DNA from 3 places in the Enterocloster sp. genome. Region 1 is predicted to be linked to each of the others. Evidence: riboswitches for the same ligand, from Rfam matches in the RefSeq annotation. Region 1 holds a riboswitch; each other region holds the start of a gene.
What was found. A riboswitch is a leader RNA that binds a small molecule or an ion and turns the genes downstream of it on or off. The one in region 1 is predicted to bind thiamine pyrophosphate.
Positions count from the first base shown of each region.

Region 1 (5,608 bases):
AATAGCGACAGTCTATAGAATGGTCAGGTCGCTGGAAGATATAGGAGCGATCCGAAGAAACAAAATGTATGAGATCCAGTATGGAAAGGAGAGGATTGAAGAAAATGCATTGGCGGACAAAATACTTGCCAGACACTCTTTTTTTCTAAAAATCCTGGTAGAGGCGGGAGTTGATCAACAGCAGGCAGAAAAAGAGGCCAGTATGCTGGAATATATCTTGTCGGATGAAAGTTTTGATAAACTGAAAGTATATATGGAGAAAGGAACGTGGGAAAATGGTAAATGAGATTATAATTGCTGTACTTTTGATTCTGGTATTTACAGGAATCCGTTCCGGCACAAAGCACTTTAAGGGGCAGGGAGGATGCTGTGGCGGTTCTTCGCAAATCAGGACAAAAAGAAAAAATTGAAAAATATCATAGGTCAGAAGAGGGTACAGATCGAAGGCATGACCTGTGAACATTGCAAAAATCGGGTTGAAAACGCATTGAACCGTTTGGAAGGGGTATCTGCAAAAGTGAATCTGAAGAAAAAAACGGCAGTTGTATCTATGGAAAAAGAGGTAGAAGATATGCAGCTCCAGAAAGCGGTTGAGCAGGCGGGGTATAAGGTAATACAAATACGGTGATATGATTGCGGCACGCCATTTGTTGAGAAAATATTTCATTAAAAGAAAAATACTTTGACTGTATATATATGAGAGAATATAATAACAAACCAGAGAAGAGGTGACAGAATGAAACAGCATAGGTTATGGGCATGGGCAATGATTGTTTGTCTCGTCATGTTATTCTATACCGGAAAAAAACACAAATAAAATCGCACAAGACAGAAATGGAGGATATTTATGGATAGTTTAAAATTAAAGAACCTTGCATTGTTTGCAGGCGGAGTATTATTTGGAACGGCAGGTGTGAAAATCCTTTCCAGTAAGGATGTGAAAAAAGTATATGTGGAAGGAACAGCAGCAGTTCTTCGAGCAAGAGATTGTGTGATGAAGACCGCTGAGACCGTTCAGGAAAATGCAGAAGATATCCTGGCAGAAGCAAAGCAGATCAATGAGAGGCGCGCCGCGGAAGAAGCTGCCTCTGTACAGGAAGATACAGTAGAGGATCATGCTGATCCTGAAATAGAGGAAGCGTAATTGAAATTCACTATAAAGCATGAGATTCCGGGAAGAATCCGTATTCATATGGAACAGAAACAAATGTCTTATAAAGAGGCCGATACATTACTGTATTATTTGGATACGCTGGAATATGTCACGCAGGCAAAGGTTTATAGAAGGACGGCCGATGCCTGCGTTTGCTTTTCAGGAAAACGAGAGCTGTTGATTCAGGCTTTAAGAAAATTCCGATATACGTCTGTAAAAGTTCCGGATGAAGTGTTAACAAATTCTGGAAGACAGTTGAATGATATTTATCAGGAGAAACTGATTGGTAAAGTTCTTTTTCATTATGCCGGTAAAATCTTTCTGCCATATCCGGTCAGAAAAGCAGTGGTTTTATGGAAGGCTGTACATTATTTAAAAGAAGGCTGGAAGAGTCTTGCAAGGCGGAAGCTGGAAGTCGCAGTGTTGGATGCATCAGCTATTGGCATTTCTGTTTTGCGAGGTGATTTTAATACGGCTGCTTCCGTTATGTTCCTGTTGGGAGTTGGAGAGACCTTGGAGGAGTGGACACATAAGAAATCGGTAGGAGATCTGGCACGCAGTATGTCTTTGAATGTGTCGAAGGTTTGGCTGAAAAGTGAAGAACAGGAAGTACTTGTTGATTCCAGAAAAATCAAAGAAGGGGATAATATCGTAGTTCACATGGGGAATGTTATTCCTTTTGACGGGGTGGTATGCGAAGGCGAAGGAATGGTAAATCAGTCTTCTCTGACCGGTGAACCGCTCCCGGTTTTGAAAAAGGCAGGAGGATATGTATATGCCGGAAGCGTTCTGGAAGAAGGGGAACTTACTTTTACTGTAAAAAAAGCCGGGGGTTCTTCTCGGTATGAGAAGATTGTTGAGATGATCGAGGAGTCTGAAAAGCTGAAATCTTCGTTGGAAGGAAAAGCAGAACGACTTGCAGATCGATTAGTTCCGGTGACCTTCGCAGGAACAGCTCTTACATGGCTCTTTACGCGAAATATCACGAAGGCTTTAGCTGTGCTTATGGTAGATTTTTCCTGTGCGTTAAAACTCACAATGCCGATTGCGGTATTGTCTGCAATTCGTCAGGCAGGCTCTTATGATATTACGGTAAAGGGCGGAAAATTTTTAGAAGCGGTTGCAGAAGCGGAAACGATCGTACTGGACAAAACAGGCACGCTTACAAAAGCTATGCCTACCGTGAAAATGATCGTTCCATTTTGTGAAGCAGGTGAAAATGAACTGCTTCGTATAGCGGCCTGTCTGGAAGAGCATTTTCCGCACTCTATGGCGAAGGCAGTAGTATCTGCGGCAAAAAAAGCAGGACTTGAACATGAGGAAATGCACTCGAAAGTGGAGTATATTGTAGCTCATGGTATTTCTTCCAGTATAGAGGGAAAACGTGTCTTTATAGGCAGTGCACATTTTATTTTCGATGATGAAAAATGTACTGTTCCGAAGGAATATCAGAAACAGTTTGAAAGCCTCCCGGAAGAATACTCTCATTTATATCTGGCGATAGACGGAGTTCTTGCAGCAGTGATCTGTATTGAAGATCCGTTGCGGGAGGAAAGCGCGAGCGTAGTGAGAGCATTGAAAGGGGCAGGATTTCAGAAGGTTGTTATGATGACGGGAGACAATGAGCGTACAGCAGCGTTCATTGCCCGAAAGGCAGGTGTTGATGAGTACTACTCAGAGGTATTGCCGGAAGACAAAGCCATGTTTATTGAGAAGGAAAAAGCCAAAGGAAAGAAGGTACTCATGGTAGGCGACGGGATCAACGATTCTCCGGCACTTTCAGCGGCGGACGCAGGGATTGCAGTCAGCGATGGGTCAGAACTTGCCAGAGAAATTGCAGACATTACGATTCCGGCTGATAATTTATATCAGATTGTGCGATTGAAGTATCTCAGTCAGGCATTGATGAGAAGAATAAACAGGAACTATAAAGAAATAGTGGGTATTAACACATTACTCATTCTTTTAGGAGTGGGAGGAATGATACAGCCTACGACTACTGCAATGTTCCATAATATGTCTACGATAGCAATCAGTTTGCAAAGTATGCAAAATCTTTCGGAAATAGAAGAAGTTTAAACAAATGTGATCCGCTGTCATACCGGCAGTAAAAATGGTTTAACAGAGATTCTGGGAAGCTGTTGCGGATAAAATAGTTTAGGAGGATTTGGAAAACTCTCCGCTGACTGCTGAAATGATGTGATATGAGAGAGGGATAACTGGTTTAAGGCCGGTTATCCCTCTTGCTTTTTAGGACAGAAGGATTATAATAAAAAGTAATATAAAAAGGGGAGCTCGCGCAAGCGGGCTGAGAGTAAGCTGACAGCGCTTAGACCCGTGAACCTGATTTGGATAATGCCAACGTAGGGAAGCTTTTAAAGAGAGAGTGCACCTGCCGGGGTGGGATTATGTCGCTGATGCGACCCGCCGCAGGCGGAGAATCCTGCTTGCGAGATTCGTTTTTATGGCAGCCGAAGTATGTTTTATCGCTGTGAGTCTTGATCGTTCCCTTTTTGTAAACAGAAAGGAGATTCAAATGAAAACGGTATTGACGATAGCAGGCAGCGACAGCAGCGGAGGAGCAGGAATCCAGGCGGATTTAAAGACTATGCTGGCAAATGGAGTATATGGAATGAGCGCCATCACGGCTCTCACAGCACAGAATACAACCGGTGTAAGCGCTATCATGGAGGTGGCGCCGGAATTTCTGGAGAAGCAGCTGGATGCAGTATTTACGGATATACGGCCGGATGCGGTAAAAATCGGCATGGTATCTTCTGCACAGCTGATCAAGGTGATCGCAGAGCGCCTGAGCTTTTATCAGGCGGAACATATTGTAGCAGATCCGGTGATGGTAGCCACCAGCGGAGCTAGACTCATAGGAGAAGATGCGGTGGAGATGCTGAAAGAGCGGCTGCTGCCTCTGGCAGCTTTGGCGACGCCCAATATACCGGAGGCAGAGGTGCTTTCCGGCTGTGAAATCCGGTCTGAAGAGGACATGGAAACAGCGGCCAGGATCATTTCACAGACATATGGCTGCAGTGTGCTCTTAAAGGGAGGGCACCGGATCAATGATGCTAATGATTATTTATACAGAATGGGCCATGGAATCTGGCTTTACGGAAAAAGGATCAACAATCCCAATACCCATGGTACCGGCTGTACCCTGTCCAGCGCCATTGCTTCCAACCTGGCAAAGGGAATGGAACTGGAGGCTGCAGTCGCTCAGGCGAAGCGGTATCTTTCTGCTGCCCTGGAAGCACAGCTTGATCTGGGAAGGGGAAGCGGCCCCATGGATCACGGCTTTGCTGTCAGGGGAGAATATTAAGCACAGTGCTTTAGGCAAATTGTGACTAAACTGTGATATTTTTATAAAGTCCTTTACTTGTGGATATCCGGAATGGTACAATGATCTGGCTGCCTCTTATCAGAAAAAAGGGGCAGATGAACGGACGGGAAAGGAAGGAATACAGGATGAAAAAATGGATGACAGTCTGCCTGGCCGCAGTGACAGCAGCAGTATTTATGGCCGGATGCGGCAGTACACCAGATGCAAAGGAAACAGCAAAGGAGACAGCAGCGGCTTCTTCAGAGGCAGAAACCACAAAGGCAGAAACAGCAGCAGAGTCTGAGAAAGAGACAGCAGCGGAAGACGGAACAGCCCAGGCAGATGAAAAGAGTACAGCAGGTCATAAGGAGAGTCTGGATCTGCAGGCTGCAGCCGGAAAGCACCATATAGAGATCAATGTAAAGGATTACGGCACCATTTTCGTAGAGCTGAACGGAGATAGCGCCCCGATCACAGTGGCAAATTTCATGGATCTGGCAGAACAGGGATTTTATGACGGACTTACCTTCCATCGGATCATCAGCGGATTTATGATTCAGGGAGGAGATCCCATGGGAAATGGTATGGGAGGCTCAGAACGGGAAATCAAAGGAGAATTTTCCTCCAATGGTGTAGAGAATGACTTATCTCACACAAGAGGCGCCATTTCCATGGCACGTTCCCAGATGAAGGACAGTGCAAGCTCCCAGTTTTTTATTGTACATGAGGACAGTACGTTCCTGGACGGTGAATACGCCTGCTTTGGCTATGTAACCGATGGTATGGAGGTTGTGGACGCAATCTGTAAGGATACTCAGGTAGAGGATAATAATGGTACAGTTGCAAAGGATAATCAGCCGGTGATCGACAGCATTAAGGTCATTGACTGATCAATTTCAAAGGAGATCTTTCGGGAAGGGGGGTCTCTTTTACATTTTTTAATAAAAATTGTAGGCAATTGTAAGATGCACAGAAGGAAAAGTATGCTAGAATAAAATATGAGATTTTATATCAGAAAGGATGTTTTTATGCGTAAAAATAAAACTGCTCTTTTTCTGGCAGCCGTTTCTTTGTCTGCTTTTTTTGCCGTTTCTTCCCCGGGAGCTCAGGAAGACGCTTCGCGGTTT
Region 1 is NZ_DBMACH010000001.1:264,480-270,087, forward strand. It holds gene ACZM6M_RS01355 (transcriptional repressor) at 1-286, shown strand, start outside; gene ACZM6M_RS01360 (heavy-metal-associated domain-containing protein) at 407-628, shown strand; gene ACZM6M_RS01365 (DUF6110 family protein) at 848-1,144, shown strand; gene ACZM6M_RS01370 (heavy metal translocating P-type ATPase) at 1,145-3,232, shown strand; TPP riboswitch at 3,431-3,541, shown strand; gene thiD (bifunctional hydroxymethylpyrimidine kinase/phosphomethylpyrimidine kinase) at 3,690-4,481, shown strand; gene ACZM6M_RS01380 (peptidylprolyl isomerase) at 4,628-5,371, shown strand; gene ACZM6M_RS01385 (L,D-transpeptidase family protein) at 5,510-5,608, shown strand, end outside.

Region 2 (5,608 bases), on a different contig from region 1:
GTATAAAACTGTCCGTTGTCCTCCCAGGTAAGCGTCTGGGCTGTCTGGTCGATCACCTGGTCTGTACCGTATGAAATAACCAGCTCTCCGGCTGCCTCCTGGGCCTTCTCTTCTGCGCTTGGCTCATAATCCGGGGGAACCATACGGTAATGATCCTGGCTGTACTTTAAGGTAATCCCCTCATGCACGGCGGTCTGATCGGGAGCATCGGATTCATCAAATAAATTGCCGTGTTCGATATTCAGGCTCAGATCCGCCATATTTTCCTTTGAATACATCAGAGACAGATCCTGCTGCTCCTTTACCACATTTCCCTGCTCATCCTCTCCCCTGCTGTAAACAGGAGTACCATATGCAAAGCGGTATCCGTTTGAAAATGCCTCTGGCGCCTTTGTTTTAAGCCCCAGCTGCTCTTCTTTTTCTGCCAGCTGGCTGTATTCCGTGAAATCCTCCGCATGGCTGGAGGAGGATATGGCCGTTTTTACCTGCCCTGCCGCCACTGCGGTCATTGCTCCAACCAAACATACTGCTGCTGCCACAACGACTGTTTTCCTTATATTCCATGTTTTTCTCATTGAACCTTCCTCCTCTATTCTCTGATAAACGCCTCTGCACATCCGTTCTGTCTGCTCTGGCCCGATCGCCAGCGTCTCTGCCTGTTCCTTCAATGCATTCCGGAGAAACGAATCCATTTTTTCATCTTCTCTGCCTGTCAGCTGCTTCATAAAAGTGCCTCCCTCCCCATGGTGCGCTCCTTTGTAAGCGCTGTCTTCAGATTTTTTCTGGCTGTAAACAGCCGGGATTTTACAGTTCCTTCCAAACAGCCCGCCACTGCTGCAATCTCCCGTGTGGACATTCCATTATAATAATACAACACTAAAACAGTACGCTGTTTGACCGGAAGAGCTGCTATAGCTGCAAACAGTTCCTGCCTTCCGGAAGCATTTACTACATCATCCAGCACAGATCCATTTCCGGAGGTATCCTCAGAAAGCACCTCCTCTACAGGCTGTTCTCTCCTATTCCTTCTTCCCACCCGCCATGCTTCTCTGGTCATGGTTCGATAAAGCCATTTCCCTATATGCTCCGGATCCCGGATTCGCATCCGGTTGATCCAGCAGGCAGTAAATGTCTCCTGAACAATGTCCTCACTGTCTGCCCTGTTTCCTGCGATCAGATACGCTGCCCGCAGAAGGCCCGGATAAAAATGTCTCATCAACTCGTCAAATGCCTCCCGGTCTCCCGCCGCAACCCTGCATGCCAGGCTTTTGGCCCACTGCTCATCCATGGCCGTTCCTCCTTGTTTCTTGTTGAATCATTTTGTTGTCTTTTGGGGTGCACCTGTTATATAGAGGGGAATGAGGTGGTATAGGTTCATTTTTATTTTCAGGGAAAAAATACTTAAAAGCCATATCCAGTCACTTTATGATCAAGATATAAAGAAAGCACCCACTCCAAAGTGGATGCTCCAAAGGTTATATATTCGTCCTTATGGGCAATGCCTCCCCCACTCCCCAACCATCTCTCTCATCTGTCTGACCGTTCCTTCAATATCCTCTGCCCCAAAGATCCCGGACACTACAGCCGCTCCGGCTGCCCCGCTGCCTTTAAGCTTTCCAATATTTTCCAGGCAGATCCCCCCGATTGCCACAACCGGGATGGAAACGGACCTGCAGATCTCTCCCAACCGCTCCATAGTCATAGGAAGGGCGTCGGCTTTGGTGGAGGTGCCGAATACGGCTCCACTTCCCAAATAATCTGCTCCCTGCTCCTGAGCTTTCAGGGCCTGCTCCACTGTTTTCGCTGTAACGCCCAGAATCTTATCCGGCCCAAGGAGCGCTCTGGCCTGTGCGGCATCCATGTCATTCTGTCCCACATGGACGCCGTCAGCACCGCACAGAAGAGCCAGCTTTATATTATCATCAATGATCAGAGGGACCTTGTACCGCTCCGTGAGAGCCCGCAGGCTTCGAGCCTCCTCCAGATAATCCTGCACCGTATCATTCGTCAGGCCCTTTTCCCTCATCTGCACCATGGTAGCTCCGCCCTTTAACGCAGCCTCTACCTGCTCGCACAAGCTCATTTTCCCGGTCCAGGCCCGGTCTGTCACTGCGTAAACCATAAGCTGCCTTCTGTCAAATTTCATATCTGATTTCCCTCATTCTCTCTTAAATCACTCATCAAAAATGCTTACAATTTCTCCGTCTAAAATCCGGTTCATATTTTTCACTGCACAGAAATTGCCACACATGGAACAGGTATCCTCTTTTTCCGGCTTTGCAGACGCCCGGTAATTTCTGGCCTTTTCCGGATCAATGGAAAGCTCAAAGGTCTTTTCCCAGTCCAGCTTCTTTCTGGCAAGACTCATCTGGCGATCCCAGTCCGCAGCGCCTTTGATTCCCTTTGCAATATCCGCCGCATGGGCTGCGATTCTGGAAGCGATGATTCCCTCCTTTACATCATTCAGATCCGGAAGCCGCAGGTGCTCCGCCGGCGTCACATAGCACAAAAAGGAAGCTCCGCTTGAGGCTGCAATCGCCCCGCCGATGGCCGCAGTAATATGGTCATATCCGGGAGCCACATCCGTTACCAGAGGACCCAGCACATAGAAGGGAGCGCCCTTGCAGATGGTCTGCTGGATCTTCATATTGGCCTCAATCTGGTTTAAGGGCATATGGCCCGGCCCCTCAACGATTACCTGTACATCCTTTTCCCAGGCCCGGCGGGTCAGTTCTCCAAGCGTTACCAGTTCTTCAATCTGTGAAATGTCTGTGGCATCGTCAATGCATCCCGGGCGGCAGGCATCTCCCAGGCTGATGGTTACATCATGCTCCCGACAGATTTCCAGAATCCGGTCATAATGCTCATAAAACGGATTTTCCTTTCCCGTCATCTCCATCCAGGCAAAAATAATGGAACCGCCCCTGGATACAATATTCATCAGGCGCTTATTTTCCTTAAAGCGCTGTGCGGTCCTGCGGTTGATTCCTACATGGATGGTCATAAAATCCACTCCGTCCTCAGCGTGCATTTCCACAATCTTCAGCCATTCCTCTGTGGTAATATCCTTTAATGGCTTATGATAATAAACCACTGCGTCATAAATCGGCACTGTTCCTATGATCGCCGGGCACTCTGCTGTAAGCTTTCTCCTGAACTTCTGCGTATCGCCCCAGGAGCTTAAATCCATAATAGATTCAGCGCCCATTCCAACTGCATAGTTTACCTTTTCAAGCTCCATATCCAGATCCTTGCAGTCTCTGGAGGTTCCCAAGTTCACATTGATCTTAGTCCTTAGCATAGAACCGATTCCATTAGGATCCAGACAGCGATGATTCTTATTGGCAGGAATTGCCGCCTTTCCCTCTGCTACCAGAGCCATGAGCTCATTTACCTCAAAATGCTCCTTCTCTGCCACCTTTCTCAGTTCCTCTGTCACAATGCCCTTTCTGGCGGCATCCATCTGTGTGGTGTATTCCATCTTTCTTCCTCCTTGTATTCTGTGCCTGAAGCACGTTTTCGCTTCCCAAAGAGGCTGCCGGACGGGTCTGTATGCCAAAATCTAAAAAACCTGCTTCCCGCAATTTCTCCGGATCCCTGCAATACAAAAGGCCCGCCCCATAAGGAACGGACCGTGTATACACTCCCATGAACCAATGTTCACATCCAGCCGAAATATTTCCCTACGTTGGCATTACCCAAATCAGGTACGATAGGTCGAAGTTCGATTACTCCCTCTCAGCCTGCTCCACAAGCTCCCTGTTGTATCTCAGCATATCACTGGAAGACGGGATATGTCAAGCGATTTCCATTTCTTTTAAAACTCCCCCTGCTTATTCCAATATTCTCCCATCTGTGGAAATGGTTACTACCCGCCAGGGAATAAATCTGCCGCTTATCTGCAAAGCCTTTTTTACAGCCTGCTCAATTCCTCCGCAGCAAGGCACCTCCATACGGACAACCGTCACGCTTTTAATGTTATTATTTGCCAAAATCTCCGTCAGCTTTTCGCTGTAATCCCCCGCATCCAGCTTGGGACAGCCGATCAGCGTAACATGGTTTCGGATAAACTCATTATGAAAATTTCCATAAGCATAAGCCGTACAGTCCGCTGCCACCAGAAGGTTCGCATTCTCAAAATAAGGAGCATTCACCGGAGCCAGCTTAATCTGTACCGGCCACTGTGACAGCTGGCTGTGAACCGAAACAACTGGCTCACTGCATGCATTACGTTCCCTCTGAATACTCTTTGACTGCATTCCCGGACAGCCACAGGGAAGCGGCTCAAAGGATGTCTTTTTCTTAGCCGCCAAAACAGCCGCCTCATCATATGCCGGAGCCTCTCTCTCCTCAAACCCAATGGCATCTGCCGGACACGCAGGCAGGCAGTCTCCCAGTCCGTCACAGTAATCCTCACGGGTCAGCTTCGCCTTGCCGTCTATCATCTCTATCGCACCTTCATGGCAGGCAGCCGCACAGGCTCCGCAGCCATTACACTTCTCTTCGTCAATCTTAATAATCTTTCTAATCATAATCCGCTCTCCTTTTTTAATTCTTCCATATGCCCTCACAGCAAACCTCCCTGTCTGCTAATGATACCGCCATTGTAATACATCTCTAAGAATAATTCCGTTGTTTCTGCAACAAAACACAAGTTTTCTTCCCACAGCACCAAAAAATGCAGAACCCCTGTCACATCCACAGGCATTCTGCATCCTACATTTCTCAGATCCGTCCTCCGCAGACCGGACAGTAATTATAATCCTCATCTGTTTCAAACCCGCATCTCATACACTTTTTATGAGGCTTTTTAGAGCCCTCCTGCCAGGTTTTGGCGTACCGTCCCGCCTGCACCAGACGCAGGTCTGCCTCTGCAATATCAGGGTTTTCCCCTCTCAAAACAGCCTTGCCCACAACCGGATCCAGTTCATAAACCGCCTCACAGCAGTCCATCTTCACATAATAACGCCGGTTCCATTTAAACAGCGGAATAAAGAAAAAGCTAAAATACATATACGTCATGATCACCTGATACCGCCCATGGCTCCCACAGCTCCCGCAAAGCCGCACAAGCCCCTCACTCAATATCTTCTGTCCCTGGCTCACGCCTCCAATAAATATCACCAATTCCACCTCCCACATCTCTGTGTCAACTCTACCATCATACCCCCATCCCTCACTCCCGTCAATCCCCATACATTTCTATCCCCAAAATCTCACTCCCGCCATCCCTTCCGCCGCCTCCCATTCAGGCTATCAGGGCGACTTTGGAGGCCATAAGAAAATATTAGAGGATACAATTTTTCGTTAAAAGCCATATCAAACCTGTCTGAGCGCAGCGAGTTTTTGATATGGCTTTTGCATTTAGAAAAATTGCATCCTCTTAGATTTTCTTATGGCCGGAAACCGGAGCCCTGAGAGCCTGAACGGGAGGCCCACACGACTCTTAAACCATATACCCCCCCTTCATAGGAGACACCGCGTGTTCGGAATAAATCTTTAACACGCCCTTTGTATACTTCGGAGCCTTGGGCTTCCATGCCGCACGGCGTTCTGCCAGAACCTTATCTACCTCTTCCTTCGTCATCTCCTGACCGTGGATTCCCAC
Region 2 is NZ_DBMACH010000006.1:138,233-143,840, forward strand. It holds gene ACZM6M_RS08435 (hypothetical protein) at 1-725, opposite strand, end outside; gene ACZM6M_RS08440 (RNA polymerase sigma factor) at 722-1,288, opposite strand; gene thiE (thiamine phosphate synthase) at 1,490-2,146, opposite strand; gene thiC (phosphomethylpyrimidine synthase ThiC) at 2,174-3,481, opposite strand; TPP riboswitch at 3,663-3,772, opposite strand; gene ACZM6M_RS08455 (ATP-binding protein) at 3,834-4,532, opposite strand; gene ACZM6M_RS08460 (zinc ribbon domain-containing protein) at 4,726-5,124, opposite strand; gene ilvD (dihydroxy-acid dehydratase) at 5,447-5,608, opposite strand, start outside.
Region 2: another riboswitch for thiamine pyrophosphate. It lies ahead of thiC (phosphomethylpyrimidine synthase ThiC); the one in region 1 lies ahead of thiD (bifunctional hydroxymethylpyrimidine kinase/phosphomethylpyrimidine kinase).

Region 3 (5,608 bases), on a different contig from region 1:
TTCCAGAGAATAATCCGGTGCATATTTATGAAGGATCTCTGCGCTTTCCTTTGGATGTTCGATTGCATACCGATATCCCTTTGCAGTAGCCTCCAGGAATTTCTTCGTCATTTCCGGCTTATTTTTCAGCGTATCCTCACTGGCGATAATAACAGGGGTATAGTAATCCAGACGCTTGTCCAGCTGACGCAGCTCCATATAGTTGATAGGAAAATCATTCAGCCGGCATTTTATATTGTCCCATCCTTCAAAAAACCACATAACGTCAACCTTATCCTTCAGCGCCTCAAAGCCGGAGCCGTCTGAAATCACCATATCCAGCTTTGAAAAATCCCCTCCGTCCTTTGCCATCACTGCCTTTAACACGGCCTCCTCTCCCGGACCGCCCCAGCCTGCATAGGTTTTTCCCTCAAAATCCTTCGGAGAATGGATATCCTTATCCCCATAGGTCACAAAGCCTGAGGTATTGTGCTGGATCAAAGCTGCAACCGCTTTAACCGGAAGAGGATCGGCCGAGGTTCGGGCTATGGTCACATCCTCCTGATAGCTGATGCCGAAATCTCCCTTTCCCACAGCAATCAGCGTAGCTGTGGCTCCCTCTGTAGGCTCCACGATACTCACATCCATTCCGGCCTCTTTGTAATACCCCTGATCCAGAGCCACATACATTCCTGTGTGGTTGGTATTGGCAACATAATCCAGAATTACCGTAACATTCTCGGGGTTCTCTCCTTCTGCCGACTTCTCAGAAGCAGTGTCTGCACAGCCGGACAATCCTGCTGCAACTGCTGCAGCCAAAATCCCTGCCGCTATCTTTCTCACAAATATTCCATAGTTTCCCATCTCTTATTTCCTCCTCTTTCTTTCATAGGGAAGGCAGATCCGCCCAAGCAGGCGCACAGCCCCATTCATGCACAGGCTGAGACCAATGATCACAGCCACACAGGCAAAAACCTTGTCCAGCATATATCCGTTTTTTACCCGCAGCAGATAATATCCAAGTCCCTGCTGGGAACCAATCCACTCTCCTACCACAGCCCCGCTGATACTGTAAGTTGCAGCCACCTTAAGACCGGACAACAGCGCAGGAAGGGCAGCAGGAATTTTTACCAGACGGTACGCTCCCCATTTTCCCGCACCATAGGAACGTACCAGGTGAACGTATTCCTCATCCACACGGGACAGGCCGTCTGAAAAGCTCACCGCCACAGGAAAAAAGCACATCAAAACCACGGTAAGAATCTTCGGGCCGGGACCAAAGCCCATGTAGATGATCAAAATCGGGGCAAGTACGATCATGGGTACGGTCTGAGTAACGACCAAAAGAGGGTATATGCCTCTTTGCACTGCCGGAAACCGGTCCATAAGGATTCCCAGGGCCAGTGCCAAAATCAGAGAGATCAGAATACCAGCCAGTGCCTCCAATACCGTCACGGCCCCATGGGAAGCCAGAACCGGCCATTCTTCTCCCAAAGCAGCAGCTATGGCTGTAGGTGCGGGAAGAATATAGAGAGGGATATGAAACAGCCTTACCGCCAGCTCCCACAGGAGTAAAATCACCAGAATATAACCTGCCGGAGCCATCCGGCTGCTTACCTGCTTCATGTTCAATCTTATCCTCCTTATATGTTAAAAGGCCTCCATCCCGCAGGACAGAGGCCAAAAGCATTCATATACTCTGTATTTCCCTACGTTGGCATTATCCAAATCAGGTTATGGGTCGAAATTACAATTTCCTCTCAGCCTGTATACAGGCTCCCCTGTTGTCTTATTCCTCTGCCGCGGCATTTACCTCCGGCAGCAGCATGTAATTGTTGTCGCGGTCCGAGTCGTCGATCATGGCGTCCAGCTCCTTTAACAGATAACTGTCCGGCATATTTCTCTCCCACCAGCGGTAGCCCTTGGAACTTCTTATACCCTTTGCATCGATGCGGCGTCCGGCATAATAATCAATATAAACGGAAGCATACACCTCTGCCATGGAGTGCTCCACGTCATTTCCCAGATTCTTTACAATACCCCGGATCTGGTCAATGATCAGCTTCTGGATATAGAGCTCCGACCAACCCTCAAAATCCAGAAGATCCGGATTCTGGCTTCCGGTACGCGCCGCCCAGGCCGATACATCCACTGCCTTTGTGCTGTATTCCATACTGCCGTCCCGCTTCCATTCCAGAAGCGCATACTGACAGGGCGGTATGCTGAGTGCGTCCGTGACAATCTCCATGATTCCGTATGAATCATCTGCCGCTCCCGGTTCTGCCTTATGCTTGCGGATCCGCTGAACATGAAGGTGGCCGCTTAAGTACAGCGGCAGTTCATACTTCTGGAACAGCTCGATCACATCGCCATTGTTGTTCATGGCACACTGGGTCGTGTACATCCGGCTCTGAGCCAGAAGATTGTGGTGGCCGATGGGAAGAACGTTTATCCCATCTTTCTTTGCCTTTTTAAGCTGTTCATCTGCCCACTGGAAGGTTTCCACCTTAAGCTGCCCTTCTACCATATTCTTAGGCTCATACTGGCAGGTATCCAGCATCAGGAGACGATTTCTCTCATCCAGCTGATAGACATAGCTCAAAGAAGCATCATCCCGGCTGATAGCCTGGTCGTAGCCGTACATATGGTAAATATTGTAAAATTCTTCCGGCGTCACCGGATCTGCCTCTGCCTTTTCCTCACCAAAATACACGGCTGCATGGGGATTGTTGATATCATGGTTTCCGGGAACAATAAGTACCGGAATCCCGGCGTCCTGTACCCGCATAAGCCCTCTGGCCAGCTCCTCATGGTTTATCTTTTCCCCATTCATGGTGATATCGCCGCTTAAAACCAGAGCCGAGGGATGTTCCTCTATGACCTGATCCATAAATGCTTCTAAAAGCTCCGGCAGATATTCCACCACCTTGCCGTCTCCCCGCTCCACAAAAAGCTGAAAGGCGGCTCCGCCGTCATCTGCCTGGGCGCTCTGATAGTGAAGATCGGTCGCAAGGATCAGCCTGGGCGGCTCATAGGGAACCTCCTCCGGAACAGAAGGAAAAATCTGGGGAAGCTCCTGCTTCCATCCATAGTATCCTTCTTCCCTCTCTACGGGAACATCGCTTTCCTCTTCCTCCGGACCCGTCTCTGCTATGTCCTCTTTCGTTTCCTCTTCCTCTGCAAAATCGATTTCCGGTTCTGTATGGTCTGTGCTTTCCTCAGCCACAGTCCCTGAGGGTGCATTGTTTTCTGTCATTTCCTTTAAAAGGTGCAGTACCCCGAGGCATACCATGATAACCATGGCACACATCAGGGCACTTATGATCCAGGTTTTCTGTTTCATCCGTTATATCCTGCTTTCCATTTCCGAACCGGGGCTAAATAATCCCCAGCTCCTTCATGGCATACGCAATCCCGTCCTCCTCTACTGTCTTTGTAACAAAGGAAGCATAGGGCTCCAGCACCGGGCTGTGATGGCCCATAAGGACACAGTTGGAAGCATATCGGAACATGGACAGGTCATTGCTGCTGTCTCCGAACACATAGGCGTCTTCCAGGGAAATGCCGCAGTGCTTTAACACCTGGTCAATAGCGGTTGCCTTTGAATGACCTCTTGGCACACATTCATAAAAGCCATTTCCCCGGTCAATGATCTCCATGTCCTTCATTCGTCCAAAAAGTTCTTTGGGACGGCTGTTTTCATCGGATCCAAGATAAATCTTGTCAAACACATAGCCTTCATCCTCCCAGTCATGGGGAATGACACAGCCGCCTGCCCGGATCGCATTCTTAAGCTCCTCAACTCTTGGGATGCGGGAAGGCGTTTTATGCATATAGCACCCTTCTGTTCCCTCCAGGATGCCGTCCAGGCCGCACGCATCAATATCGCGCTTCATCTGAAGCCCCCGTTCATAGGGAATCGCGTGGCGGTAGAGAATCTGATCCTGAACTACCACACAGGTGCCGCAGCCGCAGAGAAAGCCGTCTGCCTCTACCTCAGAGCGGATCTGAGACAGGTGGCAGTACACGCGGCCCGTATTGATAAATACAAGATGGCCTCTGCGTCTGGCTTCCTTAAGGGCTTCCTTTGCGCTCTCAGGAATCTGCCGCGTCTTTTCAGAAAGAAGGGTTCCGTCTATGTCAAAAAATAATGCCTTCATTTTATTCATCATCCCTGAATACAATGGTATTTGTTTCCTCGTCCATGCTGTCTACGATCGCAAGGGACTCCAGACGGATCCCCTCGGAACGGATCAGATCTCCGCCTACCTGGAAGCCCTTTTCGATTACAATACCAGCTCCTACCAACTCGGCTCCGGAATCTCTTACCAGTGCGATCAGTCCCTCCAGCGCCTTGCCATTTGCCAGGAAATCATCGATAATAAGAACCTTATCGCCTTTTCCTAAAAATTCCTTTGCCACAATGATATCGTACACCCTGCCATGGGTAAAAGATTCTACCTTGGTGGTGTGAACCTCTCCTGCGATATTTTTGGTCTGGTTTTTCTTTGCAAATACCACCGGCACATCAAAATACTGGGCTACGATACATGCAATTCCAATACCGGATGCCTCGATGGTGAGGATCTTATTTACCTCAGCATCCGCAAATCTGCGCTTAAATTCCTTTCCAATTTCGCCAAAAAGCTTGATATCCATCTGATGATTTAAAAAACTGTCTACCTTCAGAACATTACCGCCCTTGATTTTTCCGTCTTTACGGATCCTGTCTTTTAAGATCTGCATGCATAGTCCTCCTTTTTCTGTGGTATAACCTATGAAACGCTCCCGACGCTTCTCTTATTCCTTTTTATTCTGCCTCTGGGGAAGCCTCAGTCTTCTCCAGAACCCGCTCAGAAACCTTTGCCGGATTTTCTGCTTCATTGACAGCATTGGAAGCCAGATAGTAGAGTACCTTATCCTGAAGCACATACTCGTCTGCCTGCTCCTGTCCGTACATATTGATCAGGGTATCCTTTGACATACCGTTTTCCTGAGCAAAGAGTTCTCTGTCCTCATCTGTGATCTGATCCAGTCCCTCATTTGCTGCGATGGCTTCTACAGTCAGTTCTCTCTTGGCAGCTTCCTCTACGGAATCGTAGATATACTCCTTCATGGCCGGCTCGTTCATGCCGTTGGCCTGAGCCATCTGTGAAAAGCTCATGCCGTACATCTTAGCCTGGTTGGTGTATTCTTTTACCATCTGATTGTAGCGGACAGAAAGGCCGTTTCTGGAAAGCTTAAATTCTGAACTGCTGATCACGCTCTGAAGGGCTCCCTCTTCCATATCCTGTTCTGCTGCGGACTGCTTCTGATCCAGCAGATCCTCACGGATGCTTTCCTTATAAGCGTCTACGGTCTGATACTCTTCCTTTGACACCCTCTTTACGAAATCATCGTTCAGCTCTGCCTCCTGCTCCTCCTTTACGGAGTTTACAGTTACCTCAAATACAACCGGCTGTCCTGCCAGAGATTCCTCTCTGTAGTCCTCCGGGAAGGTAAGATTTAATGTCTTTGTCTCACCCTTCTTTGCACCGATCAGGCCGCTTTCAAAGCCCTCGATCATCTTACCGGAACCCAGCTCCAGATCCTGATCCTCTGCAGAACCGCCTTCAAAGGCTTCTCCGTC
Region 3 is NZ_DBMACH010000006.1:53,103-58,710, forward strand. It holds gene ACZM6M_RS08045 (ABC transporter substrate-binding protein) at 1-843, opposite strand, end outside; gene ACZM6M_RS08050 (ABC transporter permease) at 847-1,605, opposite strand; TPP riboswitch at 1,669-1,772, opposite strand; gene ACZM6M_RS08055 (metallophosphoesterase) at 1,769-3,322, opposite strand; gene ACZM6M_RS08060 (HAD family hydrolase) at 3,357-4,163, opposite strand; gene ACZM6M_RS08065 (xanthine phosphoribosyltransferase) at 4,141-4,725, opposite strand; gene tig (trigger factor) at 4,790-5,608, opposite strand, start outside.
Region 3: another riboswitch for thiamine pyrophosphate. It lies ahead of ACZM6M_RS08050 (ABC transporter permease); the one in region 1 lies ahead of thiD (bifunctional hydroxymethylpyrimidine kinase/phosphomethylpyrimidine kinase).